Regions from separate parts of the Streptomyces sp. NPDC058576 genome, predicted to be linked through region 3. Evidence: riboswitches for the same ligand, from Rfam matches in the RefSeq annotation. Region 3 holds a riboswitch; each other region holds the start of a gene.

Region 1 (4,203 bases), on a different contig from region 3:
TTGACCAGGGAGCCACCGCCGACGCCCCGGCCCTGGTAGACCGTGATGCCGCCGAACTCCTCGGCGTCGAGGATGCCGGTGTAGCGGTTGACGTTCTTGTCGATGGGGAAGCCGAGGAAGTTGCTCAGCGGCTGCTTGGTCCGGGTGCGCAGCCAGAAGGAGCGGTCGTCCGGCCTGGTGGTGTTGGCGAAGATCTTGCCGTCCGCGCCGGGGGTGTCCCAGGCCATGCCCATCTCGATCATGTGGACGTCCGTTCCGGCCTGGGCGAGCCGGAGAGCGGCCACGGAGCCGCCGTATCCGGTGCCGACGACCAGGACAGGCACCCGGGCCCCGGATCCGATCGGCGCTGCCGCCGCACGGACACGCGCCCACGCCGGCGTGGTGTGCCCGGCCATCGCCGCGGCGCCCAGAAGAGAACCTGTTCCAGTGATGAATCTTCGACGCGAGACACCCTTGGTCTCGCTGTCCTGCATGGCATTTTCGCGCATGTGACGTTCCTCACTCTCGACAGAGTGCAACAGGTTCTACTGCCGAATGCGTGGCAAGTCACGAGAAACTTGGGGGTAACTTCCCGGCGACACCCCGGGACGACACGGGAGCCCCGGACCGTGCGGTCCGGGGCTCCTGGTGTTCGGTCGCGCGAGGATCAGTAGGCGCCGAAGACGTTGTCGATCGAGCCGTACCGGTCCGCGGCGTAGTTGCAGGCGGCCGTGATGTTGGCGACCGGGTCGTAGCTGTCGGTCGAGGTGCCGGGCACGTGGTAGGCCTGGAAGGTCGGGTCGATGACCTGGAGCAGGCCCTTGGACGGGGTGCCCTTGACGGCGTTGGAGTCCCAGTTGTTGATGGCGGCCGGGTTGCCCGAGGACTCGCGCATGATGTTGCGGTGGATGCCCTCGTAGGTGCCGGGGATGCCCTGCTCGGCCATGACCGCCAGGGACTCCTTGATCCAGCCGTCGAGGTCGTTCGTGTAGGTCACGGCCTCCTTCTCGGCGGCCGGCGCGGCCTTGGCCACCGGGGCGGCCTCGATGCGCTCCGAACGGTCGGCCCGGTCCGCCGACGCGCCACGTGCGGCGGACGGGGAGGCCTTGGCGGCCTTGTCGTCCGACGGGGCGGCGGCCTTGGCTCCGAGAACCAGCTTGATACCGGGGTGAATAAGGTCGGGATTCCCTCCGACGATCTTCCGGTTGCCTTCGTACAGCTTCTCCCAGCCGCCGCTGACGGAATGCTCGCGGGCGATCTTGGAAAGAGTTTCGCCGGCCACCACGGAATGCTGGGCGGGGGCGGCCTTCGCGGCGGAATTCGCCTGCGGCGACACCGAGGCGGGAGCCACGGCCTGCGGCGCGGCGGCGGGCGCGGGGGCCGCGAAGGCGCTGGTGGCGCCGATCACCGGGAGGGCGAGTACGGCCCCACCGGTGGTCACGGCGGCGAGGCCGCGGCTCAGCGAGGTGGACTTGGGACGGCGGTGCTTACCCTGTGCGGGCATGGGGGATTTCCTCTCCGGCGCCTGCGAGGTGAGCTGTCGGGTTCAGACGGGAGATGTCTGGCCGCACGGTCGTGCGACTTCACCCCAAGCCGTTCCGGTTACGGATCGGCGGCTTACCTGGGTCCCCCGCTCCTGCCGTACGTGAGTGGGTTTCGGATTCCCGGACGGCGGCAGGATTCGGCGTTCCATCCGGATTGACGGTGACCGTAGGCGAGAAACATCGGACGGAACAAGCCCCGCATTCCGGATTCCCTTTTCCGCACATGATCGAATAACGGAATTCCCGGATCGGGCGACGCCGTCACGGCGTCAACTTTCTTCGCACAGAAGGGAACCGATGCCTCCGCTTCCGCGTCCGCCCTCGCGGACGTGACGCTCACCACTCCCTCGGCGCGATGGTGAAAACGGGCCCAGGCAAATGCCTCAACAACACCATCGGGACTGTTTATGGATGAGAAGCGCAAAAGAAACAAATCGACCATATAGGCATAATAAAGCGGACTAATCGGTCACCCTGCGCAGGGGCGGTCGAGGGTCCCGCGCGGCGATCGCTTACGGTGTGGGGTGGAGACTAGTAAGCCAACCCTTACCTCCGACGTACGCTGTACCTGCCCGCGTTCGCCCGCCCCGAAGGATCACCACGCCATGACACGCCCCGTCCGCGTCGCCATTGTCGGAGCCGGCCCCGCCGGTATCTACGCTGCGGACGCGCTGCTCAAATCCGAGGTCTGCCAGGACCCGGGGGTCTCCATCGACCTCTTCGAGCGCATGCCCGCGCCCTTCGGCCTGATCCGTTACGGCGTGGCCCCCGACCACCCGCGGATCAAGGGCATCGTCAAGGCCCTGCACCAGGTGCTGGACAAGCCCCAGATCCGGCTCTTCGGCAACGTGAGCTACCCGCACGACATCGGCCTGGACGACCTGCGGTCGTTCTACGACGCGGTGATCTTCTCCACCGGCGCCGAGGCCGACCGCGCGCTCGACACCCCCGGCATCGAGCTGGACGGCTCCTACGGCGCGGCCGAGTTCGTCTCCTGGTACGACGGGCACCCCGAGGTGCCCCGCACCTGGCCGCTCACCGCGGAGAAGGTCGCCGTGCTCGGCGTCGGGAACGTGGCCCTGGACGTGGCCCGCATCCTGGCCAAGACGGCCGACGAGCTGCTGCCCACCGAGATCCCGGACAACGTGTACCAGGGCCTCCAGCAGAACAAGGCGCTGGAGGTGCATGTGTTCGGGCGGCGTGGCCCGGCGCAGGCCAAGTTCAGCCCCATGGAGCTGCGGGAGCTGGACCACTCCCCCAACATCGAGGTCATCGTCAACCCCGAGGACATCGAGTACGACGAGGGCTCCATCGCGACCCGCCGGGAGAACAAGCAGGCCAACATGGTCGCGCAGACCCTGGAGAACTGGGCGATCCGCGATGTCGGCGACCGCCCGCACAAGCTGTTCCTGCACTTCTTCGAGTCCCCGGTCGAGATCCTCGGCGAGGACGGCAAGGTCGTGGCGCTGCGCACCGAGCGCACCGAGCTGGACGGCACCGGCAACGTCCGGGGCACCGGTCAGTTCACCGACTGGGACATCCAGAGCGTCTACCGTGCCGTCGGCTACTACTCGGAGGAGCTGCCCAAGCTCCCCTTCGACGTGACCTCCGGCACCGTCCCGCACGAGGCGGGACGTGTCATCGCCGGTGAGGAGCACATGAGCTCCGTCTACGTCACGGGCTGGATCAAGCGCGGTCCGATCGGTCTGATCGGGCACACCAAGGGCGACGCCAACGAGACGGTCGCCTGCCTCCTGGAGGACCGTGCCGCCGGCCGTCTGCCCGAGCCGGCCACGCCCGCCCCGGAGGCCGTCGAGGCCTTCCTGGAAGGCCGGGGCGTCCGCTACACGACCTGGGAGGGCTGGCACCAGCTGGACGCCCACGAGCAGGCGCTCGGTGCGGCCCAGGGCCGCGAGCGGATCAAGGTCGTGGACCGCGAGGGCATGCTGGGGGCCTCCGGCGCCTTCGTGCCGGCCGAGCTGCCCGCCGACGCCTGACCGACAGAACGCCTTCCAGGAGGCCGGACCTAGGTATCCGCCGCAGGACGCCCCGGGTCCGGCCTCCTGAACGTGCGCCACAGGTCGGGCCCGGGCTCCCGCACCGTCCGGGGCCGACGGACCTCCGGGGCGTCGGCCCAGCGGGCGGCCAGCAGGATCGCGATGTCGTCGGGGCGGTCGGTGGCCGCTCTCGCCTCGCCGATGACCTGGTCGGCGGTGTCGGCCAGGGGGACCGCGCCGATGCGCTCGACGGTCGCCCGCAGCCGCTCGATCCCCTCGTCGATGTCCGTCCCGGGGCGCTCGATCAGCCCGTCCGTGAACAGCGCGAGCATCGCGCCCGGTTCGAGCCGCATCTCGGTGACCGGGTAGGCCGCGTCCCCGTCGATCCCGAGCACGATGCCGCCGGGCAGGTCCAGCACTTCCGTCCGGCCGTCGGGCCGCCGCAGCACGGGCTGCGGATGCCCTGCCCGTACGGCACGGGCCACGCCGGTGGCCGGGTCGAGGGCGATGTAGCAGCAGCTCGCGAACTGTCCCGGGTCCAGGTCGATGAGCAGTCGGTTCGTCCCGCTCATCACCTCCTGCGGATCATGGTTGCTCAGCGCGAACGCTCGTACCGCACTGCGCAGTTGGCCCATGGTCGCGGCGGCGGACACCCCGTGTCCCTGAACGTCGCCGATGATCAG
Region 2 (4,203 bases), on a different contig from region 3:
GAACCCGTCCCGGCGTGCGCTTCCGCTGCTGGAGCCCTGAGGGGCCCGCTAGAGCGGCAGCAGGTCCGGGCGCTTCGCCGCGACGTGGTCCCCGGAGGACTCGCCGCGCAGCCGCCGGCCGATCCAGGGCACCAGGTATTCGCGGGCCCACTGGATGTTGTCGCGCCGCTCGTCGAAGGGACGGCGCAGGGCCTGCGGCGGCCAGGGCTGGTCCGGGTCGGCGGGCACGTCGTGGCCGAGGACCTGGGCGGCGCGCAGCGCGACCCGGGTGTGGCCCTCGGGCGACAGGTGCAGCCGGTCGGCGTCCCACGCGCGCCGGTCCTGGACGGACCGCAGCGACCACAGGTCCAGCACGGGGCACCGGTAGCGGTCGGCGATGGCCCGCAGATGGACGTTGTACGTGGCGATCTTGCCGCGCATGTGGCGCAGCACCGGAACGCCCCGGGTGTCGAAGCCGGTGGTGACCATGACCGTGCCGACGGCGTTGCTCAGGTCGGCGACGGCCCGCTCGAAGCGTTCGGCGAGATCGTCGGGGTCGGTGCCGGGCCGGATGATGTCGTTGCCGCCCGCGCAGAAGCTGACCAGGTCGGGAGCCAGTTCCTTGGCGCGCGGGATCTGCTCCTCGACGATCTGGTCGAGGAGACGTCCTCGTACGGCGAGATTGGCGTAGCGGAAGTCCCCGTGGGGTGAGTACTCGGGGCCGGTCGCCCCGTCGGGGGCCGGGAGCCGGTCGGCGAGGAGCACCGCGAAGCGGTCCGCCCAGCCGAGATAGGTCCCGCCGGGGCCGGGGTCGCCGACGCCCTCGGTGAAACTGTCGCCAATCGCCGCGTACGACCCGATGATGTGCTGCTGGTTGTTTCTCGAATCGTCTGCCACAACCACGTATCCTGCATCGTTCGATGTGACCTACGCGACCGTAATACGGGGTTGACGGGTGGTGAGATAGACCACCCGGTCAGTTTTTGGTAAAGCCGGAATAAAGAGAGGGGCGGTACGCCGCCGCGCACCGCCCCTCGGACACTTCTCGTCGTGCTGGGTCAGACGGAGACGCCGTGCTGACGGAGGTACGCGACGGGGTCGACGTCCGAGCCGTAGCTCGGGCCGGTGCGGACCTCGAAGTGGAGGTGCGGGCCGGTGGAGTTGCCGGTGGAGCCGGAGAGGCCTATCTGCTGTCCGCCGGTGACGGTCTGGCCGACCGAGACGTTCAGCGAGGACTGGTGGGCGTACTGGGAGTACATGCCGTCCTCGTGCTGGATGACGACCTCGTTGCCGTACGAGCCGCTGTTGCCGGCCGAGACCACGGTGCCCGGGCCGATGGCGAGGACGGGGGTGCCGGAGGCGGCCTGGAAGTCCGAGCCGGTGTGGTAGCCGCTGGACCAGCTGGCGCCGGAAGCGCGGTACTGGGTGGTGACGTTGGCGTTGGCCAGCGGGGCGGACCAGCCGGAGCCGGTGGCCTCGGAGGAGCCGGTCTGAGCCGAGTCGCCGGAGCCCTCGGAGTCGTCGGCGGAGATCGTGTCGCCCTTCGGGGCTTCCTTCGGCGCGGCCTTCGGGGCCGGTTCGGCCTTCTTCGGGGCGGCCTTGGGGGCCGCGGACTTCTCGGCCGGAGCGGAGCCCTTGGCGCCGAGGGTCAGCTTCATGCCCGGGTGGATCAGGCCGGGGTCGTCGCCGACGGTGGAGCGGTTGTCCTGGTAGAGCTTCTCCCACCCGCCCTTGAGCTGGTGCTCGGCGGCGATCTTCGACAGGTAGTCGCCGGAGACGACGGCGTACGTCTTCGGGGCGGCCTTCGACGCGGCGGGGGCGGCGGCCGGAGCGGTGTGCGCGGCGGCGACCGAGGCGGCGGCCGGCTTCGCGGCCGGGGCGGCCTGGTCCGCGGCGTTCGCGGCGGTGGCGCCGATGAGCGGGAGGGCGAGTGCGGCGCCGCCGGTACCTGCGGCGAGGACGCCGCGGGAGATCGGGCCGGACTTGGGACGACGGTGCTTACCCTTTGCGGGCATGGGGAAGTTCCTCTCCGGCGCCTGCGAGGTGAGCTGTCGGGTTCGGGCTGGAGATGCCCGGTCGCGTTGCGGCGACTTCACCCCTAGCCGGTCCGGATCACTCCGGATCGGCGGCTTACCTGGTTCCCCCGCTCCTGCCACACGTGAGTGGGTGGGTGCGAATTCCGGGCGGCGGCAGGATTAGGCGATCCGTCCGGATTGACGGTGACCGTAAACCGGTCAGGACGGGCGGAACAAGCCATCGGTTGCGCGCCGGAATCATCGATTCGATATCGCTCCGGATTTCCGGTCACACTCCGTGGATTACGGATCTTGGATTTCCGTACGGGCAACGGGAATGCCTCGGGACGCGCTCACCACGGACCGTCACGGATATGATCCCGCTCACCTCCGGAATACCATCTCCCCCATTAGCGGGGCATGTTCTGCGAAATGCACCAATACGGACATGCTGTGGGCGGCACTCCTGACGCCGCGTCAGGCAGGACCGCCCGGCACTCCGCACCGGGGAGGCAACCGTGATGATTTTCCGCCGAATCGATGTCGTATCGTCACGGGAGCGCCCTCGCCGGCGAGCCGCGCCGACGCCAGAGATCACAGAGGAGCCCCCGTGACGCAGCAGGTGCCGCAGGTCCCGCCGACAGAGACCGCGCTGAGCGGAGTCCGCAACTTCCGCGACGTGGGCGGGCTCCCCACCACGGACGGGCGGCACACCGCCTTCGGACGGCTCTACCGCAGCGGCCACCTGGCGCACGCCACCGCCGAGGACGCGGTCTTCCTCGGCGGGCTGGGACTGCATACGATCTTCGACTTCCGCCACTCCGCCGACCACCGGCTCGACGGGTACGACATCGAGCTGGCCGGTGTCCGCAATGTCAGCATTCCGCTCTCGGACCCGGCCGACGGCGCGGAGTTCTGGCGGCTGGTGGGCGACGGGAACATCGAGCAGCTGCGCTCGGTCCTCGCGGACGGCAAGGGCGTCGACCGCATGATCCGGATGTACCGCGCGACGATCGAGGACCGCACCGCCGAGCACAGCCGCGTCCTGCACGCCCTGGCCGAGGACAGCGTCCCGGCGCTGATGCACTGCGCGGCGGGCAAGGACCGGGCCGGCCTCTCGATCGCGGTCGCCCTGCTGGCGGTCGGGGTCCGGCCGGAGGCGATCGAGGAGGACTACCTCAAGTCCAACGACCTCCACCGCCGGTACAAGGTGAAGCGCACCGACACGTCCCGGGCCGGTATGTCGCCCGAGGTGATGGAGCTGCTGGACCCGCTCTTCGGGGCGCGGCCCGCCTACCTCGCGGCGGCCTTCACAGCCATCGAGGAGAACTGGGGAACGACGGACCGCTACCTGTCCGAAGGACTGAAGGTCTCCCCCGAGACCCGCGAGCGGCTGCGCGAGCGCCTGCTCGACCAGGGCTGACCCCTCCGGCGGAGTGCCGTCACTTGCTCCCGGCCACCACGAAGAGCAGGTAGAGGAAGGCCGCGATCACGTGGCCCGCCACCAGGTAGGCGAAGAGCCGGATGACGACTCCGCGCGGCATCCGCTTCTCCTGCGGGTCCTCGTTCGCGCGGCGTCCGGGGCCCAGGGGGTCATAGTGTTCGGAATCGGACATGACGGTCCTCTCTGTCGGCCTGGCGGCCGGTGGAGCGAAGGATGGAGCCGGCGGGGACGGCCGGTCAGCGCACGCGCAGGCCGCTGCCGAGACAGAGCTCCGCGGCGGGGCTCTGCAGCAGGGAGTGGACGAAGAGCAGCTCCGCGCCGCAGCGGTCGACGGCCGCGATCCGGTGCGGGGTGAGGGAGTCGAAGTGGGCGCTGTCGCCGGGTTCGAGGTCGTGGACGGTGTCGCCGAGGCCGACCCGCAGCCGGCCCTCCAGAACGTACAGCCACTCCTCGCCGGGGTGGACCCGGACCAGGTCGCCCTGGGCCCCGTACGGGACACGCACCCGCAGCGCCTGCATCGCGCGGCCGGAGCCACCCGCCTGCCGGTACATCCAGCCGTCGGCCTCCGCCCCCTCGAAGCCACCGCCGCGGATGATCGCGTCCCGTTCGGGCGGCTGCTCGCCGAGCAGCTCGGAGACCGTCGTACCGTAGATGCGGGCGAGCCCCAGCAGCATGGGCAGCGAGGGCTGCCTGCGGCCGGTCTCCAGCCGGGAGAGATGGGCCGGGGAGAGTCCGGCCCGGCCGGCGGCGGTCTCCAGGGTGAGA
Region 3 (4,203 bases):
GCATCGATGGCAATCTGGCGCGAAGCACAATCCTGGCCGACCGTCGGTCGGCCGGGGCGGGAAAGGGACGGCGTCGCCATGGCAGACCATCAGGAAGCAACCGTCACTCTGCCGAGCGATCCGGTCTCGGTCTCCTCGGCCCGCAGACATGTCGCCAGGACCCTGACCCAATGGGGCCTGCCCGACGACAGCGAGTTCGCCGACACCATCCGCCTGATCGTCTCGGAGCTGGCCACCAACGCCGTTCAGCACACCTTCGGCCAGTCGCCCACCTTCACCGTGGATCTGCGCCTCGAACGCGACGAGGAGCTGTATCTCGGCGTCACGGACAGTCACCCCCGCTGGCCGCAGCGACTGCCCGCCGCCGTACGGCAGGACAACGGGCGCGGCATGGTCATCATCCGGGCACTGGCCAAGGAGCGCGGCGGGCGGCTCCAGGTCACCCCGACCGCCGAGGGCGGCAAGACGGTCTGGATCGCGCTCCCGTGGGTCGTCGCCGTCCAGGGCTGATCCCGGCGGAGCACGGGGAGAGCCGGGGGCGTCAGCCCGCGGACGGCCGATTCGCCGGTGCTGCCGTGCCGCCACGGCCGAAGCCGCTGCGCAGCAGCGCGAGCAGCGTCCCGGCAGCCGCGCTCGACCGGTCGCCCCGGTGCGCGACCGAGATGGTCCTCCGGAACGACGCGGGCTCCAGTCGACGGACCGACAGCGGGGCCGCCGCCATCGAGGCGACCATCTCCGGCACCACCGCCACCCCGAGACCCGCACTGACCAGCGCGCACACCAGCGCGTACCCGGGCGATTCGCAGACCACCGCGGGCGTCGCCCCGGCCTCGGCGAGCGCGCTCTCGACCCCGTGCCGGGGCGGGTGAGTGGGCGCGCTGCTGATCAGCGGCCGCCCCGCCAGCTCGCTGACCGGCAGCCGACCGGTGCCCTCGGCGAGCCGGTGACCCGCCGAGGTGACCAGCACCAGCTCCTCGACCAGCAGGGGTTCGACGAGGACACCCACCGGCAGGGGGCCCGCCGTCGCCGGTTCATAGGCATGCGTCAGAGCGAGGTCCACCTCGCCCGCGACCACGGCGGCGACCCCGCCGGGCGGTTCGTACTCGGCGACGGTCAGCTCGACCTCCGGATGAGCCCGCCGGAACGCGCTGAGGACCGGGGGCAGCAGATGGATCCCGGCCGTCGTGAACGTCCCCACCCGCAGCCTGCCGCCCGAGAGCCCGGCCAGTTGCGCCAGCTCGTGCCGCGCCTGGTCCAGCTCGTCCAGCACCCGCCGGGCCCGGCCCGCCAGCAGTTCGCCCGCCGCCGTCAACCGCGCACCGCGATGGTGGCGCACCAGCAGCGCCGCCCCGGCCTCCCGCTCCAGCTTGGCCAGCTGCTGGGAGAGCGCGGGCGCGGTGTAGCCCAGGCGGGCGGCGGCCCGGGTGATCGATCCGGCCTCCGCGACCGCCACGAGTGCCGCGAGCCGTGTCGGGTCGTACATGAAAGCGTTCCTTTAGGTAGACCCAGAAGATTGCAAGTACACGCTAAAGGCTCCGCCGGTCCAAGGTGGACCTCATGGACGCACAACTGATCGCCTTCACGGGGGTCGCCGCCGGTATGGTCGCGCTGCCCGGCGCCGACTTCACCGTCGTCGTACGCAACGCCCTGGCCTCACGCGCCGCCGGCCTGGCCACCGCGCTCGGCGTCGCCGGGGGGCTGCTGGTGCACACCGCACTCGCGGTCGCCGGACTCGCCGCGGTGCTCGTGACGATGCCCGTGCTCTTCCGCACCGTCCAGCTGCTCGGCGGCGCGTACGTGCTCTACCTCGGGATCAGCACGCTGTACGCGATCCGGCGTCGCGGAGCGGCGGACGGCGACGGAACTCCCGAGGACGCGCCGGGGCGGCCCGTGCCCGGCGAGTTCGGACGCGCGGTGCGCCAGGGGTTCCTGACCAACGCGCTGAACCCCAAGGCCCCGGTCCTCTTCCTCAGTCTGCTGCCGCAGTTCGTGCCCGACGGCCAGCCGCCCCTGCCCCGGACCCTGTTGCTCGCGGCCCTCGTGGTGGTGCTGGCGCTGATCTGGTTCCCGGCCGTGGCCCTGCTCGTGGACCGGCTGGGCCGGTGGCTGCGCCGACCGCGTACCGCCCGCGCGATCGAGGGCGGCAGCGGTGTGGCGCTCACCGGTCTGGGACTCGCCCTGGTCACCGGCCCGCTGCTGCGCTGAGGACGTCGCGGGCGCCCTCAGCGGCCGCCCGTGACTCCCGCACGGAAAGAGCGTCCGGCCGGAGGTCAGCGGACCCTTCCGTACCAGACGCTCTTGGACCAGATTTTCGCCAGTCGCACCACGTCCCCCGATTTGGGGGAGTGCCAGATCTTCCCGGCCCCGGCGTAGATGCCCACGTGGTAGACGCTGCGCCCGGAATGGAAGAAGACGAGGTCGCCGCGTTTGCGCTGCGACTTCGCGATATGGCGGGTCTTGTTGTACTGCTGCTGTGCGGTGCGGGGAAGCTTCTTGCCGGCCTTCTTGAACGAGTAGACCGTCAGGCCCGAACAGTCGAAACGGCTGGGGCCGGCCGCTCCGTATTTGTAGGGAGCACCCTTCTTCGACGCGGCGACCTTCAGGGCCTTCGTCGAGTGAGCGGCGGCCTCGGCGTCGCTCACCATGCCGGGCGCCAGCATCGTGGACGTCACGGCCAGGGTGAGCACCGAGGCCGTACCGACCCGGGCGAACAGAGACGGGACATGAACCTGCGCAGACATGCGCAACCCTTCGTCAGCCGCCTGTGAAGGATGACCTGTCGGGTTCGGGCTGGCGAAGTTGCCCGGCCGCTTGACGCGGCTTCACCCCGAGGGCTTCCCGGTCTCCCGGTCGGCCCGTTGTGCTCGGGTCCTCCACTCCTGCCGATCCACTTCTGTCGACCAGTCATCCGGGCGGCGGCAGGACTCGGCGTCCGCCCGGACCGCCCCGCCGCGGTGGCGGGGGCTGTTCGTCCCAGGGATCTTGACGCACTCCGTGCCGGATTTCCGAGCTGAAACGGTGGTTTGTGAGTCTCCTCACCACTGATCCATTCAGGTGGACAGGCCCGATTCGCGCTCGCCGACGAGCCGGGCGCACACCCTCGTACCAGCGACGAAAGGGCGCATTTCGAGTACGGGCCGGGCGTCGAACGCAAGTTGAGCAGTCGCTCGCGCGGGTGATCTCCTACGCCGAACGAGCGAGGCAAATCGATCGCGGGACCGGGCGTGTCGTGCGGCGGGCGACCGGTCCGCCCCCGTTTGATGTCCTCCCCGCTCCAACAAGGCGCCCGCCCCGACCCCGTGAGGCCGTTCTGCCCGCTCCAACGGGGCGCTCGCCCCAGCCCCGTGAGGCGCTTCCGGCCGTCTCCGTATCGTGCTTCCGGGTGCGGAGCGGGTCAGTTCACCGTCGGCGGCATCGCGACCCGGCCCGCCCGGCGCTCCCCGTCCAGGACGCGCAGGGCCCGCGCCAGGGTGGCCGCGTGGAGCCGCGACTCGCCCCGCTCGTGCATCAGGGCCAGGGCGTCGCGCAGGGCCGCCGCGCCGGAGGCGAGGGCCTGGGCGGCTCGCAGCGCGCTGTAGGTGTCGCCGCCGTGGGCCGGGTTGATCCGGCCCACCTGGTCGAGCACGGCCAGATAGCAGTCGACGAACTCGCCCTCGGCGCGGGTCAGCGCGGGCAGGGGCGGGAACTCGGGTGGCTCCATCGGCGTTTCCCCTCGCGTCGTACGGCGGCCGGGAGAGTCAGCGGTTCTCCACGACGTGGTCGACCAGCCCGTAGGCGAGGGCGGCCTTCGCGTCGAGGATGGTGTCGCGCTCGATGTCGGCGGTGACCTGCTCCGCGGTCCGGCCCGTGTGCCGGACCAGCATGGCCGCGAACATCTCGCGGGTGCGCACCAGTTCGCGCGCGTGGATCTCCAGGTCGGACGGCTGGCCCCGCATCGGCTCCTCCAGCGCGGGCTGCTGAATGACTACCCGCGCGCCGGGCAGTGCATGTCGACGCCCCTTTGCCCCGGCCGCCAGCAGGGCCGCCGCGTAGGAGCCCGCCTGCCCCAGGCAGAAGGTCTCCACCTCGCAGGTCAGGAACCGCATCGTGTCGTAGACCGCGGCCATCGCCTGGAAGGTGCCGCCGGGTGAGTTGATGTAGAGCGACAGGGGCCGGTCCGGATCGGCGTGCTCCAGGTACATCAGCTGGGCGATGAGGTCGCTC
Region 4 (4,203 bases), on a different contig from region 3:
TCCGGCACGGTGGCGGGCCGCGCGGCGGGGTCGCCAGGTCGGTGAAGAAGATGCGCGGCTATCTCGCCGAACTCATCCACCGCAAGAGGGAGGATCCGGGCGACGACCTGATCTCCGGGCTGATCCGGGCCAGCGACCACGGCGAGCACCTCACGGAGAACGAGGCGGCCGCCATGGCGTTCATCCTTCTCTTCGCCGGGTTCGAGACGACGGTCAATCTGATCGGGAACGGGATGTACGCGCTGCTGCGCCACCCCGAGCAGCGCGCCGCGCTGCAGGCTTCCCTGAACGCCGGGGAGAGCGCGCTGCTGACCACCGGGATCGAGGAACTGCTCCGGTTCGACGGGCCGGTCGAGATGGCGACCTGGCGGTACGCCACCGAGGCGCTGACCCTGGGCGGCGAGGAGATCGCCGCCGGGGACCCCGTACTGGTGGTGCTGGCGGCCGCCGACCGCGACCCGGAGCGGTTCACGGATCCGGACACTCTGGACCTCGCACGGCGTGACAATCAGCACCTCGGTTACGGGCACGGCATCCACTACTGCCTGGGGGCGCCGCTGGCCCGTCTGGAAGGGCAGACCGCGCTGGCCACGCTCCTGAGGCGCCTTCCTGACCTGCGACTTGCGGAAGAACCTGCCGATTTGCGCTGGCGCGGCGGGCTCATCATGCGCGGACTGCGCACCCTTCCCGTCGCGTTCGAATCGGGAGGCCGTTCCGAAAAAAGTGACGGACTGTCAACTCTGTGACTTTCACGTGATCTGCGCTGCATCGACTTGTGACACACGTTCGAGTCCCGCTAGGTTCACGGTTCGACGCGTCGGCCGCACCTTGCTCACGCGTCACTTGCGCGCCGACGCAGACACGGAATCCCCACGGAATCCCGCTGCGCGGCGCTCAGGTCACTCGCTTGTCAGTCGCACGGAAGGCATACCCATGGGCTCCGCGAACGGCAGACACCGCCGCCCTCGCCAGGCACCGGCCATCGTCGTCGCCGCAGGCGTGACGGGATCGGCCATCGCCATCCCGCTGCTCGGTGCGAGCGGCGCAACCGCCGCCGAGGCCTCCACCTGGGACCGGGTCGCGGAGTGCGAGAGCGGCGGCATGTGGAGCGCCGACCTCGGCAACGGCTATTACGGCGGGCTCCAGTTCTCGCAGGAGACCTGGTCGGCGTACGGCGGCACGGCGTTCGCGCCCCGCGCCGACCTCGCCAGCCGCTCGCAGCAGATCTCCGTCGCCGAGAAGGTCCTGGACGACCAGGGCCCGAAGGCGTGGCCCAGCTGTGCGGTGATCTCCGGGCTCGCGGTGGACGGCAGCCTGCCCGGCGTCGACCCGGGCACCTCGCCGTCCCCCGACCCGTCCGCCGATCCGTCGGAGGACCCCTCGGCCTCGCCGACGGGCGAGGCGGACGCAACCGGCGAAGCGGATGAATCCGGCAAGTCCGGGGAAACCGATGAGTCCGGCAAGGGTCAGAAGGAGAAGGGCAAGGACAAGGGTGACGGTGCGGGGGAGGAGAGCGATGCTCCGGACTCCTCCGTGACGCCCTCCGACCCGCCGCCCTCCGGCACCCCCGACGCCTCGGACCCCTCCGCCGCCCCCGACGCCTCGAACGGCAAGGGCGGCAAGCACCGCGGCGCCCCCGCGCCCGAGGAGGCCGACGCGGACCGGCGGGACGGCCCCCGCGAATCCGGTCGGCACGCCTCGCGCGGCGACGGCGACGCGCGGGACGGCGACGCGGCGACCGCCGACGGGTACACGGTGCGGGCCGGCGACAACCTCTGGGCGATCGCTGACGCACAGGAACTCCCCCAGGGCTGGAGCGGCCTGTACGAGGCCAACAAGGACCTCCTGGGCTCCGACCCGGACCTGATCCTGCCCGGACAGAACCTGGATCTGGGGCTGGACGGGAGTGCCGGCCAGGCTGCGTCGGAGAGCGGCGAGGAGCCCGCCGGGGCGCCCGTAGCCAACTGATGCAATTCGGGAAAAAGCCCCGAAAGTAGAGGCAGTTAAGAGGCCTATGTCCACTTTGCGTAAGTGAGACATGGGTCTCTTTGCTTCAACTCGTGCGTCTCGCCCGGCCGATCCGGGCGAATCACCCCCGACCTGCGGAAACGACCCGCCGACCACCGCGAGTTCGGGCTGATTGCCCCCTATGTCCATCTTTGAATGTCGGGGTTGCCTGTGTTTACGGTCTAACCGCTCGCACCGCGGGCCCCGTCGACCGTCACGCCGAATCCTGCCGTCGGTCGAAGGGAACAGACGCGTAAGCGCCGTAGGCAGGAGCGGGGGACCCAGGTAAGCCGCCGGGTCCGGACGCCTCGTCGAGAAGACGGGGACGTACGGGACCGGCTAGGGGTGAAGTCGTGCGCAAGACCGCGCGACCGGGCAACTCATCAGCCCGAACCCGACAGCTCACCTCGTAGGCGTCGGTGAGGAGATTCGTTCCATGCTGCTGAACAGCAAGGGCAAGCACCGCCGCCCGTCCAAGGTCACCCGTATCGCCACCCTCGCGGGTGTCGCCGGTGCCGCCGTCGCCGTCCCGCTGATGGGCGCGACCAACGCCTCCGCCGCCTCCGTCGAGACCTGGGACGCCGTCGCCCAGTGCGAGTCCGGCGGCAACTGGTCCATCAACACCGGCAACGGCTACTACGGCGGACTGCAGTTCTCGCAGTCCAGCTGGGCCGCCGCCGGTGGTACGCAGTACGCCTCGCGCGCCGACCTGGCCTCCAAGGACCAGCAGATCGCCGCCGCCGAGAAGCTTCTCGACCTGCAGGGCCCGGGCGCCTGGGCCTGCGCCGGCGCCGGCGGCCTCACCAACGACGGTGTGGACCCGGGCGTGAACCCCGGCGGCTCCGGCCAGTCCGAGAGCAAGCCCGAGCAGGCGCAGCCCGAGCGCCAGGCCGAGCAGCCCACCACGCGCAGCGAGCAGCGCGAGGCCCCCGAGGCCGAGAGCAAGAAGACCGTCACCACCCCGACCGGCGAGAAGGTCCAGAAGGGCGACGGCGAGTACAAGGTCAAGGCCGGCGACACCCTGAGCAAGATCGCCGACAAGGAAGGTGTCAAGGGCGGCTGGAGCAAGCTCTTCAAGCTCAACGACGACATCGTCAAGGAAGCGGACCTGATCTTCCCGGGTCAGCAGCTCCACCTGAAGTAATCGCCGTCTCTCCTCCCCGGAGGGGAAGGGTCCGGCGGCACTTCCCCTCGCACGGCTTCCCGGCCCGGCGCGCTCTTCCCCCCAGCGCGTCGGGCCGGGTTCTGCGTGAGCGGCAGGCGTCCGGAGGTCCGCATGTGTTCACCTCTTGGTGTTACCGCTCAGTAGATTTCTAGAGTTTTGTCCCGTGATGCAGGTTCTTGGGTCCTTTTTCGTCCCAGGAGGCGGGCGGTCGGCCGGCCGACGCGGCCGGGCCGGATAGGCTCGTGTCGCAAGGCCACAGTGACCCTGCACAACCAGTGTCAGATCCCAGAAGGAGATGCCTCGTGCCGTCCATCGACGTCGTCGTAGCCAGGGAAATCCTCGACTCCCGGGGCAACCCCACGGTCGAGGTCGAGGTTGGCCTCGACGACGGCAGCACGGGTCGTGCTGCCGTTCCGTCCGGCGCCTCCACCGGTGCGTTCGAGGCTGTTGAGCTTCGCGACGGTGACCCCAACCGCTACCAGGGCAAGGGCGTCGAGAAGGCCGTCCTCGCCGTCATCGAGCAGATCGGCCCGGAGCTCGTCGGGTACGACGCCACCGAGCAGCGCCTCATCGACCAGGCGATGTTCGACCTGGACGCCACCGAGAACAAGGCCTCGCTCGGCGCGAACGCCATCCTCGGCGTCTCGCTGGCCGTCGCGCACGCCGCCTCCGAGGCGTCCGACCTGCCGCTCTTCCGCTACCTCGGCGGCCCGAACGCGCACCTGCTGCCCGTTCCGATGATGAACATCCTGAACGGCGGCTCGCACGCCGACTCCAACGTGGACATCCAGGAGTTCATGATCGCGCCGATCGGCGCGGAGTCCTTCTCCGAGGCCCTGCGCTGGGGCGCGGAGATCTACCACACGCTGAAGAAGGTCCTCAAGACCAAGGGCCTGTCCACCGGACTCGGCGACGAGGGCGGCTTCGCCCCGAACCTGGAGTCCAACCGCGCCGCCCTGGACCTCATCGTCGAGGCCATCACCGAGGCCGGTTACGTCCCGGGCCGTGACGTGGCACTCGCGCTCGACGTC

What was found. A riboswitch is a leader RNA that binds a small molecule or an ion and turns the genes downstream of it on or off. The one in region 3 is predicted to bind cyclic di-AMP.
Region 1: it holds a riboswitch for cyclic di-AMP, as region 3 does, so the genes downstream of both, ACFWRV_RS28580 (transglycosylase SLT domain-containing protein) here and ACFWRV_RS02825 (C40 family peptidase) in region 3, are expected to answer to the same signal.
Region 2: it holds a riboswitch for cyclic di-AMP, as region 3 does, so the genes downstream of both, ACFWRV_RS25120 (peptidoglycan DD-metalloendopeptidase family protein) here and ACFWRV_RS02825 (C40 family peptidase) in region 3, are expected to answer to the same signal.
Region 4: it holds a riboswitch for cyclic di-AMP, as region 3 does, so the genes downstream of both, ACFWRV_RS12085 (transglycosylase family protein) here and ACFWRV_RS02825 (C40 family peptidase) in region 3, are expected to answer to the same signal.

The regions. Positions count from the first base shown of each region.
Region 1 is NZ_JBHXPF010000053.1:13,734-17,936, forward strand. It holds gene ACFWRV_RS28575 (GMC oxidoreductase) at 1-488, opposite strand, end outside; gene ACFWRV_RS28580 (transglycosylase SLT domain-containing protein) at 647-1,483, opposite strand; cyclic di-AMP (ydaO/yuaA leader) riboswitch at 1,489-1,676, opposite strand; gene ACFWRV_RS28585 (FAD-dependent oxidoreductase) at 2,129-3,520, shown strand; gene ACFWRV_RS28590 (SpoIIE family protein phosphatase) at 3,550-4,203, opposite strand, start outside.
Region 2 is NZ_JBHXPF010000040.1:32,451-36,653, reverse strand. It holds gene ACFWRV_RS25130 (STM4011 family radical SAM protein) at 1-40, shown strand, start outside; gene ACFWRV_RS25125 (SGNH/GDSL hydrolase family protein) at 49-876, opposite strand; gene ACFWRV_RS25120 (peptidoglycan DD-metalloendopeptidase family protein) at 1,038-1,994, opposite strand; cyclic di-AMP (ydaO/yuaA leader) riboswitch at 1,998-2,158, opposite strand; gene ACFWRV_RS25115 (tyrosine-protein phosphatase) at 2,605-3,417, shown strand; gene ACFWRV_RS25110 (DUF6126 family protein) at 3,437-3,610, opposite strand; gene ACFWRV_RS25105 (helix-turn-helix domain-containing protein) at 3,675-4,203, opposite strand, start outside.
Region 3 is NZ_JBHXPF010000002.1:274,274-278,476, forward strand. It holds gene ACFWRV_RS02810 (ATP-binding protein) at 79-510, shown strand; gene ACFWRV_RS02815 (LysR family transcriptional regulator) at 542-1,483, opposite strand; gene ACFWRV_RS02820 (LysE family translocator) at 1,558-2,205, shown strand; gene ACFWRV_RS02825 (C40 family peptidase) at 2,271-2,741, opposite strand; cyclic di-AMP (ydaO/yuaA leader) riboswitch at 2,745-2,909, opposite strand; gene ACFWRV_RS02830 (hypothetical protein) at 3,395-3,700, opposite strand; gene ACFWRV_RS02835 (ATP-dependent Clp protease proteolytic subunit) at 3,738-4,203, opposite strand, start outside.
Region 4 is NZ_JBHXPF010000012.1:36,048-40,250, reverse strand. It holds gene ACFWRV_RS12095 (cytochrome P450) at 1-746, shown strand, start outside; gene ACFWRV_RS12090 (transglycosylase family protein) at 934-1,968, shown strand; cyclic di-AMP (ydaO/yuaA leader) riboswitch at 2,256-2,438, shown strand; gene ACFWRV_RS12085 (transglycosylase family protein) at 2,444-3,151, shown strand; gene eno (phosphopyruvate hydratase) at 3,475-4,203, shown strand, end outside.